Regions from separate parts of the Streptomyces sp. NPDC093085 genome, predicted to be linked through region 2. Evidence: riboswitches for the same ligand, from Rfam matches in the RefSeq annotation. Region 2 holds a riboswitch; each other region holds the start of a gene.
The links. Region 2 has a riboswitch for cyclic di-AMP ahead of AB0O07_RS00990 (transglycosylase SLT domain-containing protein). Riboswitches for the same ligand answer to the same signal wherever they lie in the genome.

Region 1: another riboswitch for cyclic di-AMP. It lies ahead of AB0O07_RS21130 (transglycosylase family protein); the one in region 2 lies ahead of AB0O07_RS00990 (transglycosylase SLT domain-containing protein).
Region 3: another riboswitch for cyclic di-AMP. It lies ahead of AB0O07_RS04040 (LysM peptidoglycan-binding domain-containing M23 family metallopeptidase); the one in region 2 lies ahead of AB0O07_RS00990 (transglycosylase SLT domain-containing protein).

Annotation. Positions count from the first base shown of each region.
Region 1 is NZ_JBFBFB010000007.1:105,085-110,761, forward strand. Features, by position in the region: gene AB0O07_RS21120 (septum formation initiator family protein) at 1-169, opposite strand, end outside; gene eno (phosphopyruvate hydratase) at 432-1,727, opposite strand; gene AB0O07_RS21130 (transglycosylase family protein) at 1,927-2,685, opposite strand; cyclic di-AMP (ydaO/yuaA leader) riboswitch at 2,694-2,867, opposite strand; gene AB0O07_RS21135 (transglycosylase family protein) at 3,665-4,498, opposite strand; gene AB0O07_RS21140 (cytochrome P450) at 4,643-5,677, opposite strand, start outside.
Region 2 is NZ_JBFBFB010000001.1:224,282-229,958, forward strand. Features, by position in the region: gene AB0O07_RS00980 (RNA-guided endonuclease TnpB family protein) at 1-748, shown strand, start outside; gene AB0O07_RS00985 (helix-turn-helix domain-containing protein) at 783-1,757, opposite strand; cyclic di-AMP (ydaO/yuaA leader) riboswitch at 2,388-2,550, shown strand; gene AB0O07_RS00990 (transglycosylase SLT domain-containing protein) at 2,554-3,318, shown strand; gene AB0O07_RS00995 (amino acid permease) at 3,483-4,790, opposite strand; gene AB0O07_RS01000 (hypothetical protein) at 5,062-5,520, opposite strand; gene AB0O07_RS01005 (hypothetical protein) at 5,653-5,677, opposite strand, start outside.
Region 3 is NZ_JBFBFB010000001.1:978,621-984,297, forward strand. Features, by position in the region: gene AB0O07_RS04020 (aspartate aminotransferase family protein) at 1-1,261, shown strand, start outside; gene AB0O07_RS04025 (XRE family transcriptional regulator) at 1,368-1,994, shown strand; gene AB0O07_RS04030 (DUF6126 family protein) at 2,132-2,245, shown strand; gene AB0O07_RS04035 (tyrosine-protein phosphatase) at 2,263-3,081, opposite strand; cyclic di-AMP (ydaO/yuaA leader) riboswitch at 3,543-3,706, shown strand; gene AB0O07_RS04040 (LysM peptidoglycan-binding domain-containing M23 family metallopeptidase) at 3,711-4,751, shown strand; gene AB0O07_RS04045 (SGNH/GDSL hydrolase family protein) at 5,011-5,677, shown strand, end outside.

The DNA of each region.
Region 1 (5,677 bases), on a different contig from region 2:
GCGCCACCACCAGGGTGCAGACGACCAGCGCGAGGAAGGCCGCCCGGCCGGTGAGCCGGGAGCGGCGGTCCTGGCGGCGGTTCTGCGAGCGGTAGACCCGGGCGGCGGTCTGCTCGCCGAGCAGCCGCAGCCTGGTCGAGGTGGAGAACCGGTCCCGGTTCCCGGCCATGGCCCGCCTCCGCTGTCTCGTGTCCGGTCGTATCCCGCCCGTACGTATGTACTTCTCGTACGGGCGGCACGTCCCTCTCGTACGGACGTCCCCGGATACGGTACGGGACCGCGGCCGGGGACGTACGGACGACGGGCGGACGGGCCGCCAGGACGAGGGGGACGGACGCCGCACGCCTCCGGGTTACGCGGAGTTATGCGGAACGCATCCCCTTAGTTGTTCGCGGAGCGCATCCTCTTAATCGTTCGCAGAGCGCATCCTCTTAATTGTTCGCAGAGCGAAACCGCGGGAAGGCGCTGCGGCCCGCGTACACCGCCGCGTCGTCGAGGATCTCCTCGATGCGCAGGAGCTGGTTGTACTTGGCGACGCGGTCCGAGCGGGCCGGGGCGCCGGTCTTGATCTGGCCGCAGTTCACGGCCACCGCGAGGTCGGCGATGGTGACGTCCTCGGTCTCGCCGGAGCGGTGGGACATCATGCACTTGAAGCCGTTGCGCTGGGCCAGCTCGACCGCGTCCAGGGTCTCGGTGAGCGAGCCGATCTGGTTGACCTTGACGAGCAGCGCGTTGGCCGAGCCCTCCTCGATGCCCCGGGCGAGGCGCTCGGGGTTGGTGACGAAGAGGTCGTCGCCGACGATCTGGACCTTGGCGCCCAGCTTGTCGGTGATGATCTTCCAGCCGTCCCAGTCGTCCTCGAAGAGCGGGTCCTCGATGGAGACGAGCGGGTAGGAGGCGACCAGCTCCTCGTAGTACTCGGTCATCTCGGCGGCCGAGCGCGTCTTGCCCTCGAACTCGTAGGAGCCGTCCTTGTAGAACTCGGACGCGGCGACGTCGAGCGCGAGCGCGATGTCACGGCCGGGGACGTACCCCGCCTCGTTGATCGCTTCGAGGATGAGGTCGAGCGCGGCGCGGTTGGACTCCAGGTTCGGCGCGAAGCCGCCCTCGTCGCCCAGTCCGGTGGAGAGGCCCTTCTGCTTCAGGACCTTCTTCAGCGTGTGGTAGACCTCGGCGCCCCAGCGCAGCGCCTCGGAGAAGGACTCCGCGCCGATCGGTGCGATCATGAACTCCTGGATGTCGACATTCGAGTCGGCGTGCGAGCCGCCGTTCAGGATGTTCATCATCGGAACGGGCAGCAGGTGCGCGTTCGGGCCGCCCAGGTAGCGGAAGAGCGGGAGGTCGGAGGCCTCGGAGGCGGCGTGCGCGACGGCGAGCGAGACGCCGAGGATGGCGTTGGCGCCGAGCGAGCCCTTGTTCTCCGTGGCGTCCAGGTCGATCATCGCCTGGTCGATCAGGCGCTGCTCGGTGGCGTCGTACCCGACCAGCTCGGGGCCGATCTGTTCGATGACGGCGAGGACGGCCTTCTCCACTCCCTTGCCCAGGTAGCGGCCGGCGTCCCCGTCACGGAGTTCTACGGCCTCGAACGCACCGGTGGAGGCACCGGAGGGAACGGCAGCACGGCCGGTGCTGCCGTCGTCGAGGCCGACCTCGACCTCGACCGTGGGGTTGCCTCGGGAGTCCAGGATTTCCCGGGCTACGACGACGTCGATGGACGGCACGAGCATCTCCTTCTGGGATGTGACGCGTGGTGCAGGGTCTCTTTGGCCTTGCGCCATGAGCCTAACCGGCTCCGGGCGGTGGACCAGCCCGTGCCCGCCCCGTAAGACGCGGGCCTGTCGTCCGGACAGGCCCGCGATGCGGCGTCTCCCCGGTGGGGCCCGGCCCGGCACGTCCGGGGGTGACGCGCCGGGCCGGCGGGAGGGGTCAGCTCAGGTGGAGCCGCTGACCCGGGTAGATGACATCGGCGTCACGGACGATGTCCTTGTTGAGGTCGAAGATCTTCTTCCAGCCGCCCTTGACCTTCTGGTCGAGGGCGATCTTCGAGAGGCTGTCGCCGGACTTGACCGTGTACTCGCCGTCGCCCTTCTTGATGGTGAAGGGGCGGCTCCGGTCGCGGGAGGCCGGCTGGGCGGCGTCGCGCGTGGAGCGCTGGCTCGGGGTGTAGCTCTGGGAACCCTGGGACTTCTGGGAGTTCTGGTAGTTCTGCGACTTCGTGGACTTCTGGGTGCCGGAGTAGCCGGAGCCCGAGGAGTTGCCGGAGCTTGCGGAGCCGGAACCGGAGCCGGAGCCGGACGAGCCGCCGTTGTACGAGGCGCCCGAGAGGTTGACGCCACAGCTCGGCCAGGCGCCCTTGCCCTGGCCCGCGAGGACCTTCTCGGCGACGGCTATCTGCTGGGACTTGGAGGCCTGGTCGGCGCGGGCGGCGTAGGCGGTGCCGCCGTACGCGGCCCAGGTGGAGCTGGTGAACTGGAGGCCGCCGTAGAAGCCGTTGCCCGTGTTGATCGCCCAGTTGCCGCCGGACTCGCACTGGGCCACCTGGTCCCACTCGGAGGCGGTGGCGGCGGAGGCCGCGGAGGCGCCGAGCAGGGGGGCGGCGACGGCGGCACCGGTGATGCCGGCGAACGTCACGTAGCGAACGGCCTTGGACGGGCGGCGGTGCTTGGACTGACCGGAACGCAGCAGCATGGAACACATCTCCTCACCGACGCCTACGAGGTGAGCTGTCGGGTTCGGGCCAAGGAGTCGCCCGGCCGTGTGCTCGCACACACGGCTTCACCCCGAGCCGGACGCCGGACGTCTCTCGACGACCGGGCCCGGCGAAGAACCAATGGGTCCCCCGCTCCTGCCTTCGGCGCTTGAAGCGACGACTACTCCCCCCGGCCGACGGCAGGATTCGGCGTGACGGTCGAGGAGGCCCGCGGTGCGAGCGGTTCAGACCGTAATCACAGCCCTGGCGGTTGTTCAAAGAAGCACATCCGGCATAAAACGCCCTTACCTCCTCCGACGGACAATACGTTTCCGCAGGTGAGAGGCGGGTTGGCCCAACCGGCGGGGCGAACAGCCCGAGTTGCGGCAAAGAGACCCTTGTCTCACTTGCCCAGAAGGGGACATACAGGAGCCAATTGACCGCGTCCCGGGGCCGGATCGAAGGCTCTGGCCAGGACGGACGCGGCGGCGACGGCGTCAACGGGGCAGCGTTCAAAGGGCGTCGCCGGCCGGGCCGCCGGGGCCGGCCGGGCCGTACGCCGGGTACGCCAGGCAGCCGCGCCCGCGCTCCGTCCCCGGACGGGCGTACCGGTCGGGCGCACAGGGAGGCCGGACGGAGGGCGGCCCGGCGCGCGCCCGGAGGCCGCCGGGTGCCGCCCGGAGGCCGCCGGGTGCCGCCCGGGCGCGGTCGGGTGCCGCCCGGGCGGGGTCGGGTGCCGCCCGGGCGCGGTCGGGGCGCCGGCGGGGTGCCGGCGGGGCTGCCGGCGGGGCTGCCGGCGGGCGGCACCCGGGCCCGCCCGGGCGAGCGCGTTCGGAGACGGCCACGGAGCCGCCGTGACCCCTTCCGCGGATACGGATACGGGCCCGGCCCGCCCCTCCTGGGGGTGCGGACCGGGCCCGTACGGGACCGTGAAGGGGACCTGGGATCAGGGAAGAGGAGAGACGCGGGGGCCGGTCAGACCCAGCCGCCGGAGACCTTCTGACCACCCGTCGCCAGCGAGAGGTGGTTGCCGACCGTGTTGGCGACGCGCTCCACCTCGCGCTCCACGCCCGCAGCGACCGAGCCGGCGTCCCGCCCGCCGCCCGCGTCGCGCGAGGCACGGCTGTCGTCGTCGCGCCCGTACGACCCGTCGCCCGGCGTGGCGCTCTCGTCGGCGGCCTGGCCGCGGTGCTTGCCCGAGCCGTCCTTCCCTTCGGACTCCTCCGCACCGGAAGCGGAACCGGTCGGTCCGGGGGCCGGGGTGGTGGCCGTCCCGGAGGGCTCCGTGCCGTCCGTACCGCTGCCCGTGCCCGTACCGCTGCCCGTGCCTGTCGAGGCGTCACCGGAGGGCGAGGTGGAGGCGGAGGGGTCGGCCGAGGGGGACTGGGAGCCCGAGCCCTTCTTCCCGTCCAGGGCGTCGGAGACCGCGCCGCCGACCGAGCCGAGCAGCCCGGAGACGGTGGCGCAGCTTCCCCACGCCTGCGCGCCCTGGGCGGCGAGCACCTTCTCGGCGACCACTATCTGCTGCGACCGGCTGGCGAGGTCGGGGCGGGCGGCGAACTCCGCGCCCCCGAAGGACTCCCAGGTCTCCTGGGACATCTGGAGCCCGCCGTAGAACCCGTTGCCGAGATCGGCGCTCCAGGCGCCGCCGCTCTCGCACTCGGCCACGCTGTCCCAGGTGGAGTTGTCCGCGGCGTTCGCGGCGCCGGCGCCGAGCAACGGGATCGCGATCGCGGATCCGGCCACCCCGGCGGCGACGAGAAGAGCAGGGGCCTGACGAGGTCGACGGTGTCGGCCGTTCCCGGACATGCGGTTGCCTTCCGTGTGACTGTTCATTCAACTCCGGCATGGTGTTGCCGGGTCGACGTGAACGTAGCGTTACTCGAACGCTTGTCACAAGTCGATGCAGCGGAGATCACGCAAAAGTCACAGCATTGACGATGCGTCAGGAAATTATCGGCCGGACAATGGCGTGAATCGCACCGGAAGTGTGCGCAATCCCCGCATGATGAGCCCGCCCCGCCAGCGCAAATCGGAAACATCTTCCGAAAGCCGCACATCGGGGAGACGGGTCAGCAGGGTGGCGAGCGCGGTGCGCCCCTCCAGGCGGGCGAGCGGCGCGCCGAGGCAGTAGTGGATGCCGTGCCCGTAGCCGAGGTGCTGATTGTCACTCCGGGCGAGGTCGAGGGTGTCGGCGTCCGAAAAGCGCGCCGGGTCGCGGTCGGCCGCCGCCAGCACCACGAGTACGGGGTCACCCGCCGCGATCCGCTGTCCGCCGAGCGTCAGCGGCTCGGTCGCGTAACGCCAGGTGGCCATCTCCACCGGCCCGTCGTAGCGGAGCAGTTCCTCGACGCCCGTCGCCAGCAGCCCGGTCTCGCCGGCCGCGAGGGAGCGCTGGAGCCGCTCCCTCTGCGCCGGATTTCTTATGAGCGTGTGCATGCCATTACCGATGAGATTCACCGTCGTCTCAAATCCGGCGAACAGAATGATAAAGGCCATGGCCGCGGCTTCGTTCTCGGACAAATGCTCGCCGTGATCGCTCGCCCGGATCAGCCCGGAGATCAGGTCGTCGCCCGGATTCTCTCTCTTACGGTGAATAAGGTCGGCCAGATAGCCGCGCATCTTCTTCACCGAACGGGCGACACCGCCCCGCGGGCCGCCGGCATGCCGGATCATCATGCCCGCCCAGTCGCGGAAGTCGTCCTGGTCCTCCGGCGGTACGCCGAGCAGATCGCAAATGGCGTAGATGGGGAGCGGGAAGGCGAACTCGTGGATCAGATCGGCGCTGCCGCGCTCCGCGAACCCGTCGATCAGCCGGTCCGTCAGCTCCTGCACGCGCGGGGCGAACTCCGCGACCCGGCGCGGCGTGAACGCCTGGGAGACCAGCCGCCGCAGCCGGGTGTGGTCGGGCGGGTCGATATTGAGCAGATGCGTCATCAGCTCCGCCTTGCGCTCCCCCGGGATGCCCGTTCTGCCCCGGGTGTGCTC
Region 2 (5,677 bases):
GTCGACGGTGACGGTAGTCAAGGACAGCGCGGGCAGGTACTTCGCGAGCTTCGTCGTGGGGGCCGGCCCGGAGGAAGTCCTTCCCGAGGTCACACCCGAGCTGGGCATCGATCTCGGGCTCGGGCACTTCGCGGTCCTCTCCGACGGGACGAAGGTCGACAGCCCGCGCTTCCTGCGCCGCGCCGAGAAGCGCCTGAAGAAGGCACAGCGCGCCCTCTCCCGCAAGGAGAAGGGCTCCAGCAACCGGAACAAGGCCCGGATCAAGGTCGCCCGCGCACACGCGAAGGTGGCCGACGCACGCCGCGAGTTCCACCACCAGCTCTCCACGAAGCTGATCCGCGAGAACCAAGCGGTCGCCGTGGAGGACCTGGCGGTGAAGGGCCTCGCCCGCACGCGCCTGGCCAAGTCCGTCCACGACGCCGGATGGTCGGCGTTCGTGAACATGCTGGAGTACAAGGCCGCACGGTACGGGCGCACCTTCGTGAAGATCGGCCGCTTCGAGCCGACCTCCCAGGTGTGCTCGCAGTGCGGCGTGAAGGACGGCCCGAAGCCGCTGCACGTCCGTGTGTGGACGTGTGGGGCGTGCGGGTCGGTCCTGGACCGGGACATCAACGCGGCGGTCAACGTCGCGAAGGCGGCCGGACTGGCCGTGTCAGCCTGTGGAGCGCGGGTAAGACCGGAACTCGTCCCGGCACCGCGCGGCGAAGCAGGAACCCACCCGACACCGCAGCCTTCAACGGCGCGGTAGGCGGGAATCGCCGTCCTTCAGGGCAGCGAGGATGTCAATCCCCTACGGGCAGCGCCCGGTGGCGGTACTCGCTCGGCGGCATGCCGTGGCCGGTGCGGAACGCCCGGGTGAAGTCGGCCGCGTGGGTGAAGCCCCAGGTGGTGGCGATGGCGTGGATGGGCCGGGCCCGCAGCGAGGGATCGGCGAGATCCCGGCGGGCCCGGTCGAGGCGCTGCCTCCTGATCCAGCCGGAGACCGTGGTGTCCTGACCGTGGAAGAGCCGGTGCAGGGTGCGGGTGGAGATGTGGTGGGCCGCGGCGATCCGGGCGGGGGTGAGGTCCGGGTCCCCCAGGTGCCGGTGGATGTACGCGCGGACCTTGAGGAGCAGCACGTCCGGGGCGGCCTCGGGCGGCGTCTCCGCCCCGAGGTGGTGGCCGAGGAGCGCGCTCACCAGATCGATGGTGACCCCGCCGATCCGCGCGGCGTCCGCCGGGCCGTAGCGGGTCGGGTCGGTGGTGAGCCCGACGAGGAAGCGGCTCAGCAGCCCGCCGATCCCGCTCCGGCCGGGTAACGCCACGGCGAGCAGCGAGTCCCCCTGGCCGGCGGGAAGCCGCAGCATGGCCCGGGGGAAGAGCGCCTGGACCATCGTGGTGGTGCCGTCCCCGTCCGGGCCCATCCGGCCGTGGAGGGGATGGGAGGTGGAGGTGAGCACCAGGCTGCCGGCGGGCAGGTCCGCCTCGCGCCCGGACTGGACGGCGCCCGCCTGTCCGCTCCGGGTGTAACTGAGGTTGTACTGCTCCGGATCGGAGTGCCGGACCATCTTCGGCGTACGGTCGCTGACGAGCGACGTGCACCCCGCCACGGTCACCGTCACCGGGCCGAGACCCACCGCCTGAAGGTTCCCCCGGAAGTCTTCGGCGTGCTCGGAGCTGATTCTCGTGGGTGCGTGGCTCGCGCAGGCCATCTCACGCCAGCGCTCGAATCTCTCCGGTGCCGGATGGTCCTCCGCGCGGAAAAGTGTCTCGATCATCTGTCCCCCCGACAGTGATACCGACGCGGCGCCGGCTCTCGTCCCGGCCGCTCGCACGTGGTGTTGACAGCACCGTGGCAGAGGGGCGATGACGCGTCATCATGGCTCACCCTGAGGCGCCGTTCTCTGGCGTGAAAAGTGCGGTACGCGGGTGCCGGACGGCTGTTCCGTATTCCCGGAACGCGAATTCCGCGATCACGGACGGGGCGTCAGGAAAGGTGGCCGGCGGGTGTATTCATCCGCTCCGGCTGGCGCATTCCTTTCCGTGGTGCGCAGTTGAGGGCGTGCCGGGAATTCCCGGGCAGATCACGGAGTGGCGAAGTGCCCCTTAAGGGCGTTTTGGTGGTATTTGCCGGTAAAGGTGCGTAGAGGCTTTTGGGGGTAACTTGCGCTCTCTGTAGCGCTTTGAGGGTCCGATAAGTCCGATGTATTCGTGACGTGTGTCACGTGGGCGATGGTGGGCGGGTCCGGCCGGTGGGGGTGCTTTCTCTCGTGGGGGAGGAAAGTTGAGTTCCCGGAGCCGTTCCGATGGGGGGAATAAGCCGAGAAGGCGGAACTTGTGCGGTCCTGGCATCTCGCTTACGTTCTCGTCCATCCGGATGGACCGCCCAATCCTGCCGCTGTCCGGATATCGACCCGACACCTAATCCGTCAGCAGGCAGGAGCGGGGGACCCAGGTAGTACGCCGGTCCGGAATTCCGGAGCGGCTAGGGGTGAAGTCGCGCGACCGCGTGGCCGGGCATCTCCAGCCCGAACCCGACAGCTCACCTCGCAGGCGACGGAGAGGGAATTCGTCGTGCCCAGAAACGCCAAGCACCGCCGTTCCAGAACCGGCTCGATCGTCCGACGCGTGGTCGCGCTGGGCACCGGGGGCGCCGCGCTCGCCGCGCTTCCGCTGGTGTCCGCCGGTGCCGCCCAGGCGGCGCCCGTCACGGCGGAGACCTCCGCCGCGCGGGCCACCGTTCCCGCCGCCGTCACCGCCTCCCCGGAGTCCACGGAGTCCACCCCCGCGACCTATGTCGTGGTGTACGGCGACTCGCTCTCCAAGATCGCCAAGGCGCACTCGCTCAGCGGCGGCTGGCAGAAGCTGTACGAGGACAACCGGGCCGCCATCGGCTCCAACCCGTCCCTCGTCCAGCCCGGCCTGAAGCTCACCCTCGGCAAGGCCACCTCCGGCGCCGGGAAGAGCGCCGCGTCCGCCAAGACGGCTGTCGCCACCGAGGTCGTCGCCAAGACCTACAGCAACAACCTGGACGGCTGGATCCGCGAGTCGCTGGACGTCATGGCCCAGCACGGGATCCCCGGCAGCTACGAGGGCATCCACCGCAACATCATGCGGGAGTCCTCCGGCAACCCGTACGCGATCAACAACTGGGACATCAACGCCCAGAACGGCGTCCCGTCCAAGGGGCTGCTCCAGGTCATCGCCCCGACGTTCCAGGCGTACCACGTGCCCGGCACGGCGTACGACGCCTACGACCCGGTCGCCAACATCACCGCCGCGTGCAACTACGCCGCCGCGCGGTACGGCTCGATCGACAACGTGAACGGCCCCTACTAGGCCGGACGCGTTCCGGCCCCGAGACCGCAGGCCGGACATATCGCTCTGTAACGTCACATATGCCTCGGCCCCGCCACCCGTCATGGGCGGCGGGGCCGAGGCATGTGCCGTGCGTGCCGTGCGTGCTGTGCGTGCCGTGCCTGCGGTACGTACGGCGCGACGGGTCACCCGCGCCGCGCGCGTACCTCCCGTATCCCCGCCACCATCAGCACCAGCGCCGTCGCGCCCAGCGACCACAGGAGCTGGGGGCGGGCCACGTCGTCCGTCAGCATCAGGACGACCACCACCGCGATCACACCCAGCGTGAGCCAGGTCAGCCCCGGGAAGAGCCACATCCGCAGGGTCAGCCGCTCCGGGGCCTCCCGCTCGAACCGGGGGCGGAGCCGGAGCTGGGACGCCGCGATCATCGCCCAGACGAAGAGCAGCACCGCGCCGACCGCGTTGAGCAGGTAGAGGAAGATCGAATCGGGCCACTCCAGGTTGAGCAGGACCGAGACGAACCCGAACGCCACCGACGCCAGCACCGCGCGCCGGGGCACGCCCGCGCCGCTCACCCGGGTCAGCCCCCTCGGCGCCTCCCCGCGCTCCGCCAGCGAGAAGATCATCCGCGAGGAGCCGTAGAGGTTGGCGTTGAGCGCCGAGAGCAGCGCCACGAACACCACGATGTTCATCACCTGCCCCGCCGACGGGATCCCGATCGCGTCCAGCACGGTGACATAGGGGCTGAGCCCGGCCCGCTGCGCCGTCCACGGCAGCACGGTCACGATCACCGCCATCGACCCCACGTAGAAGAAGAGGATCCGGACGACCGCGCTCCGTACCGCGCGGGCCACCGAGCGCACCGGGTCGTCGGACTCGGCCGCCGCGATCGTGACGACCTCCAGACCGCCGAAGGCGAAGACCACGGCGAGCACCCCGGAGATGACGCCCTGCCAGCCGTTCGGCAGGAAGCCGCCGTGGCCGGTGAGGTTGGCCGGACCGGCGGAGTGGGTGTCGGGGAGGACACCGAGGATCGCGAGCACCCCGAGGACCAGGAACGCGACGATCGCGAAGACCTTCAGTGCCGCGAAGGAGAACTCGAACTCGCCGAAGTTCTTCACGGCGGCGAGGTTCGCCCCGGTGAACACCAGCATGAAGATCAGCACCCACCCCCACTGCGGTACCGAGGGCAGCCAGCCGTGGGCGATCGTGGCCGCGCCGGTGGCCTCCACGGCGAGCACGACGACCAGCAGGAACCAGTACAGCCACCCCACGCTGAACCCGGCCCAGCGGCCGAGCGCCCGCTCGGCGTGGACGGAGAACGAGCCCGAGGCGGGCATCGCCGTCGACATCTCGCCGAGCATCCGCATCACGCACATCGCGAGCCCGCCCGCGATCAGATACGAGACGACGATCCCGGGCCCGGCCACCGCGATCCCGGCGCCCGAGCCGACGAAGAGCCCGGCGCCGATCACCCCGCCGAGCCCGAGCATGGTGAGGTGGCGCTGCTTGAGCCCGCCGGCCAGCGGCTCGCCGGACGCGCCGGGCCCGTCGGCCGGGGCCGAGGGGGCGGCCGGGGGAGTGGTGGGGGGTGGTGCTGGAGTGCTCATGGGGGGTTCAGGGCTGCTTTCGGAGGGGACGAGCCGGTACGTACCGGCTCGTCGCAGTCTCTCCGGAGGGCCCCCTCCCAGGCAAAATGAATATCGTCGGAAGCGGGCGGGGCGGGGCGCGGCTCCCCGCTCGGGGCGGCCCGGCCCGGCCGCCTCAGGCGGTGCCCGGAGCCTCAGGAGCCTCCGGGGCCTCAGCGCGGTAGGTCGGGGAGCCCGGGATGGAGCCGCCCGTCCTGGTGACCGCCGGGTCCAGCTCCGTGATCGTGAGCTGGAAGCCGAGCGGACGGCGGGCGGCCAGCGGGGCCAGGGTCCGCTCCGCCGCCGCGAACATCTCGTCCGCGACCCGGCTCCGCACCTCGTCGGGACGGCCCGGCATGATCATCAGCTTGATCTGCACATGGCCGCTGCCGGGGCCGCTCTCCGGGCGGTCGGCCACCCGGCACGCCGTCGCCGGTACGGCCAGGGTGCGGGTCCCCCAGCGGGGGAAGACGCCCAGGCCGAGCGCGGTCTCGTGGAGGTCGCCGAGGAGCGTGTCGACGTCCAGCTCGTCGGCCAGGTCCGGGGTGTACTCGACGGTGATGTGCGGCACCTTCGGTCTCGCTTTCATGTCCATGGCGGGTCCGTACGGAGGCGCCGGGCGGCCCCGGCCCCGCGTCGAGTCTGCCCCTACCCCTCCCGGAGCCGCACCCCCGCCCCCGTCACCCCGCCCCGTCACCCCGCCTCGGTCACCCCGTACCCCTTCCGCTCAGGCGAACTTGGCGCTGACCGCC
Region 3 (5,677 bases), 750 kb from region 2:
CTACGAGCGGGCCGAAGGCGCCTACTTCTGGGACGCCGACGGCAACGACTACCTGGACATGCTCGCGGGCTTCGGTGTGATGGGCCTCGGCCGGCACCACCCCGTCGTCCGCAAGGCGCTCCACGACGTCCTGGACGCCTCGCTCGCCGACCTGACCCGCTTCGACTGCCAGCCGCTCCCCGGCCTCCTCGCCGAGCGCCTGCTCGCGCACACCCCCCACCTGGACCGGGTGTTCTTCGGCAACAGCGGTACGGAAGCCGTCGAGACCGCCCTGAAGTTCGCCCGGTACGCCACCGGGCGGACCAGGATCCTCTACTGCGGCCACGCCTTCCACGGGCTGACCACCGGCTCGCTCTCGGTCAACGGCGAGGACGGCTTCCGGGACGGCTTCGCCCCGCTGCTGCCCGACACCGAGATCCCGCTCGGCGACCTCGGCGCGCTCGAACGCGAGCTGGCCCGGGGCGATGTGGCCGGCTTCGTCGTGGAGCCGATCCAGGGCAAGGGCGTGCACGCCGCGCCGCCCGGCTTCCTGAAGGCCGCGCAGGAGCTGCTCCACCGGCACAAGGCGCTGCTCATCGTCGACGAGGTGCAGACCGGACTCGGCAGGACCGGCGACTTCTACGCGTACCAGCACGAGGCGGGCGTGGAGCCGGATCTCGTCTGTGTGGCCAAGGCGCTCTCCGGGGGGTATGTGCCGGTCGGCGCGACCCTCGGCAAGGAGTGGATCTTCCGGCGCGTCTACTCCTCCATGGACCGGGTCCTGGTGCACTCCGCGAGCTTCGGCTCCAACGCCCAGGCCATGGCGGCCGGTCTCGCCGTGCTCGCGGTGATGGAGGACGAGGGGACGGTCGCCAACGCCCGGGCCACCGGGGAGCTGCTGAGATCACGGCTGGCCGCCCTCGTGGACCGTTACGAGCTGCTGCACGACGTGCGCGGCCGGGGGCTGATGGTCGGGATCGAGTTCGGCCGGCCGCACTCGATCGCCCTGCGCGGCCGGTGGGCGATGCTCCAGGCGGCCCGTAAGGGGCTCTTCGCGCAGATGGTCGTCGTACCGTTGCTCCAGAAGCACCGGATCCTCACCCAGGTCTCCGGCGACCACCTCGAAGTGATCAAACTGATTCCGCCATTGATCATCGGCGAACGCGAGGTGGACCGGTTCGTCACCGCCTTCACCGCCGTGATGGACGACGCCCACAGCGGCGGCGGACTGATGTGGGACTTCGGCAGGACCCTGGTCAAGCAGGCCGTCGCCAACCGGTAGCGTCCGCCGGAGGCGCCTCCGGGGGAGTTGGCCGATCCCCGACGGTCCACTGTGCCTCCAGGGCAAGAAATTTGCCCTGGAGGAAAGCGTCTGGCGCAATAGTCCTATGAGCCCACCCGCTGCCGGAGAGTCGGCCGACGAACTGCCCGACCAGGTGCCGGACATCGCGCCCCGCCTGCGCGCACTGCGCCGTGGCCGGCGGCTCACCCTGGAGGCCGCCGCGCGGCGCGCCGGGCTCTCGCCCGCCCATCTCTCCCGGCTGGAGACGGGCCACCGGCACCCCTCGCTCCCCATGCTGCTGGGGCTCGCCCGGATCTACGGGACGACCGTCTCCGAGCTCCTCGGCGAGGTCCCGCCGGAGCGGCAGCCCATCATCCGGGGCAGCCGGGCGGAGCCCGTGGAGGCCGACGGCTGGACGTACCAGCAGGCCGGCGGCGCCGGGCGGGCCATGCAGCCGCTCCGTCTCGAAGTGCCGTACGGAGCGGCCCAGGGCGAGCTGGTCCGGGTCCACCCGGGCGAGGAGTGGCTGTACGTACTCGACGGGCGGCTCCGGCTGAGCCTGGGCGACACCACGTATCTGCTCGGCCCCGGGGACAGCGCGCACTTCGACTCCCTCACCCCGCACCGGATGGGCGCGGCGGGACCCGAGGGGGCCGGGCTGCTCTTCGTCCACACCCTGCTCCAGAGCCCGTCCGCCGATCTCTGTGTCGGCGACTCGGCCCACCCCTTCTGACCCGGCCCCGACCCCGATCCGACCCCGACGACCATGGAGAGAGATCCGCCATGCCCCCGACACCGCACCCGGAACCACGGACCGAGCCGCCGGCGGAACCGCCGGTGGGAGCGCCTGCGGACGGTCCCGGGCCGGTCATGGACGAGGAGCGGAAGTTCCCGCGCGGGCTGGTGATCCGGCTCTTCGTCTATCTGATCGCCGGCCATGTCTTCGCGGCCTTCCTCTACCTCCTCTTCACCGTCGGCGAGTAGCGCCCGGGGCGGGGGCGTCAGGCCGTGCCGGTGTCGACCAGACGAGCGCGCAGCCGCTCGCGGGTGGCGGGCGCCAGCCCCAGGCCCTCGGAGAGATACCGGTCGGCCGAGCCCCAGTTCCGCTCGATGGTCTCGAAGGCCGCCGCCAGATAGCCGGCCCGGGCGTCGAAGAGCGGGCCGAGCAGTTCGGCCGCCTCCGCCGGCACCTCGTCGGCCACCCCGTCGCCCCGGTGGAAGGTGTAACGGCGGTGCGGGTCGTTCGACTTGAGGTAGTCCGCCTCGATCGCGTCCCGCTCGGCCCCGACCGCGAGCAGCACCACGGCGACGGAGATCCCCGCCCGGTCCTTGCCCGCAGCGCAGTGCAGCAGCGCGGGCACGCTGTCCTCGGCGAGCGCGTGCAGCAGCCGGCCGTGTTCGGCCGTGCGCCCGGTCACGATCGTGCGGTACGAGGCGGTCATCCGGGCCGCCGCGGCGCCGTCCGAGAGAAGCGAGCGGAGGGTCGCGAGATCGCCGTTCCGGACCATGTGCCAGAACTCGGCGCCCTCGGCCGGATCGGAGAGCGGAATGTTCACGTTGCGTACGCCCGCGAGTTCCACATCCTCGCCGTCGAGCTTGATATCGGCGGAATTCCGGAAGTCGAAAACGGTGTGCAGTCCGAGACCGGAGAGAAAGGCGGAGTCGTCGGCGGTCGCCCGGGCGAGATGCCCGCTGCGGTAGAGCGCCCCGTACCGTATCCGCCCCCCGTCCACCGTCGGCAGCCCGCCGACATCGCGGAAGTTGCGCACTCCGGACAGCTCGGGCTCGGTGGCCGGGACCTGCGGCGACTGCTGCGTCACGCCTGCTCCTCCGGGTCTTCTGCCGTCGGCGCTGCTCGCCGGCGGCGTCGGTCCCGACCCTACGACATGGGGACGCGCCGTCCCATGGGGCCGAGGGACGACCGAGGGGGCCGGGGTGCTGACCCGTCGGGAGGGAATAAAACGCCTAAATCATCACCTGTCCGTCTTGGGTGATTGCGCACAACCTGCCCCGTTCCCGGGGGAGATGGGGGGCGTGTGGTGAGCAGGATCATATCCGTGACGTTCCGTGGCGGTGGGGCGAAAGGGAAAGGCGAACTCGAAAGGGAATTGAAGCGCCGCCTCCACACAGGGTGACGGGCGATCTTCGGGTGACGACGGACCGGCGGGGAGCGCGCCTTGTCCAGGGAACAGGGATGGCTTGTTCCGGCCGTCGCACTCGCCTACGTTCACCAGCAATCCGGGCGGAACGCCGAATCCTGCCGCCGCCCCGGGGACCACCATCCATCCGAACACTTCACGCGTGGCAGGAGCGGGGGACCCAGGTAGTACGCCGTTCCGGTGCCCCGGCACCGGGGACGGCTCGGGGTGAAGTCGCGCACCACGCGCGGCCGGGCAACTCCAGCCCGAACCCGACAGCTCACCTCGCAGGCGCCGGAGAGGAACGCGACATGTCCGCGAAGGGCAAGCACCGCCGCCCCAAGTCCCATCCGTTCTCCCGCCGGTTCTTCGCCGCGTCCACCGGCGGCGCCGCCATCGCCCTGCCGCTCATCGGCGCCACCGGCGCCCACGCGGCGCAGCCGGCCGCACCCGCCGCCGTACCGGAGACCGCGCCCGCCGCGCACACCGCCCCGGCCGCGTTCCGGGCGGCGCCCGCCGGGACGGAGGCGGCCTCCGCGACCCAGGTGTCCCGGACGGCCACCACCACCGTACGGACCTACTCCGTGGTCGCCGGGGACTACCTCGCCAAGATCGCCGACGAGCAGCATGTCCAGGGCGGCTGGCAGCGGCTGTACGAGGACAACCGGCAGGCCGTGGGGGCCGATCCGGGGCTGATCCACCCCGGCCTGAAGCTCACCATCGGCGCGAAGGCGACCGCCCGCTCGCAGTCGTCCGCCGGGCTCGCACGCTCCGCCACCCCCGAGAAGCCCGCCGCGCCGGCGCGCCCGGCGGAGAGCGCGAAGCAGTCGGAGCCCACCAGGTCTTCGAACTCCGGAGGCTCCGCGAAGACTTCCGCGTCGTCCGGACCGGCCACCTCGTCGAACACGTCGGGCTCGGCGGACTCCTCGTCGCAGCGCTCCACCGCCGCCTTCACCCTGCCGGTGGACGGCGTCGGGATCGGCACCCCGTACCGCGCCTCGGGCTCCAACTGGTCCAGCGGCTACCACACCGGCGTGGACTTCGTGGCCTCCTCCGGCACCACCGTCAAGGCGGTCGGCGCGGGCACCGTCGTGACCGCCGGGTGGGGCGGCGCGTACGGCAACCAGGTCGTCATCCGGCACGACAACGGCATGTACTCGCAGTACGCGCACCTCTCCCAGCTCTCCGTCTCGGCCGGCCAGACCGTCTCCACCGGTCAGCAGATAGGGCTCTCCGGCGCCACCGGCAATGTGACCGGACCGCACCTGCACTTCGAGATCCGCACCGGCCCCGATTACGGCTCGGACGTGGACCCGCTGGCCTTCCTCCGGCAGCAGGGCGTCTCCGTCTGACCGGCACTTTTCAGGACGCCGCCCGGCACCTCGGCAGGTGCCGGGCGGCGTCGTTCCCGTCCGCCGGCCTTCCCGCATCTCCCGTCGCTCCCGGTATTCCCGGTTCCGGGGAGAACGGGCAATGTTCTTTCTCACCCCGCGTCAACCCCCGCCTACGGTCGCGTAGGTCACATCACCAGGGGGAAAATTCCCGGTTGTGGCAGATGAATCGAGAGCGAGCGGCAGCAGAGCGGGCAGAGCGAGGACGGGGCACGACACCGTGTTCGCGTCGTACGCGGCGATAGGCGACAGCTTCACGGAGGGCGTGGGGGATCCGGGGCCCGACGGGCGCTTCGTCGGCTGGGCGGACCGGCTCGCGGTCCTCCTCGCCGACCGGCTCCCGGCGCCCGGCGCGGACGCGGACCCGGTGCACGGGGACTTCCGCTACGCCAACCTCGCCGTACGGGGCAGACTCCTCGACCAGATCGTCGAGGAGCAGATCCCCCGGGCCCGGGAACTCGCCCCGGACCTGGTGACCTTCTGCGCGGGCGGCAACGACATCCTCCGCCCCGGCACCGACCCCGACGATGTCGCCGAGCGCTTCGAGCGGGCCGTCGCCGAACTCACCGGCGCCGTCGGCACGGTCATGCTCGCCACCGGGTTCGACACCCGGGGCGTGCCGGTACTGCGCCATCTGCGGGGCAAGATCGCCACGTTCAACGAGCACACCCGGGCCATCGCCGACCGGTACGGCTGCCCCGTGCTCGACCTCTGGTCCCTCAGGACCGTCCAGGACCGGAGGGCCTGGGACGACGACCGGCTCCACCTCTCGCCCGAGGGGCACACCCGGGTCGCGCTCCGCGCCGGGCAGGTGCTGGGCGTCGACGTACCGGCCGACCCGGACCAGCCGTGGCCGCCGCTGCCGCCGCGCGGCACCCTCGAAGTGC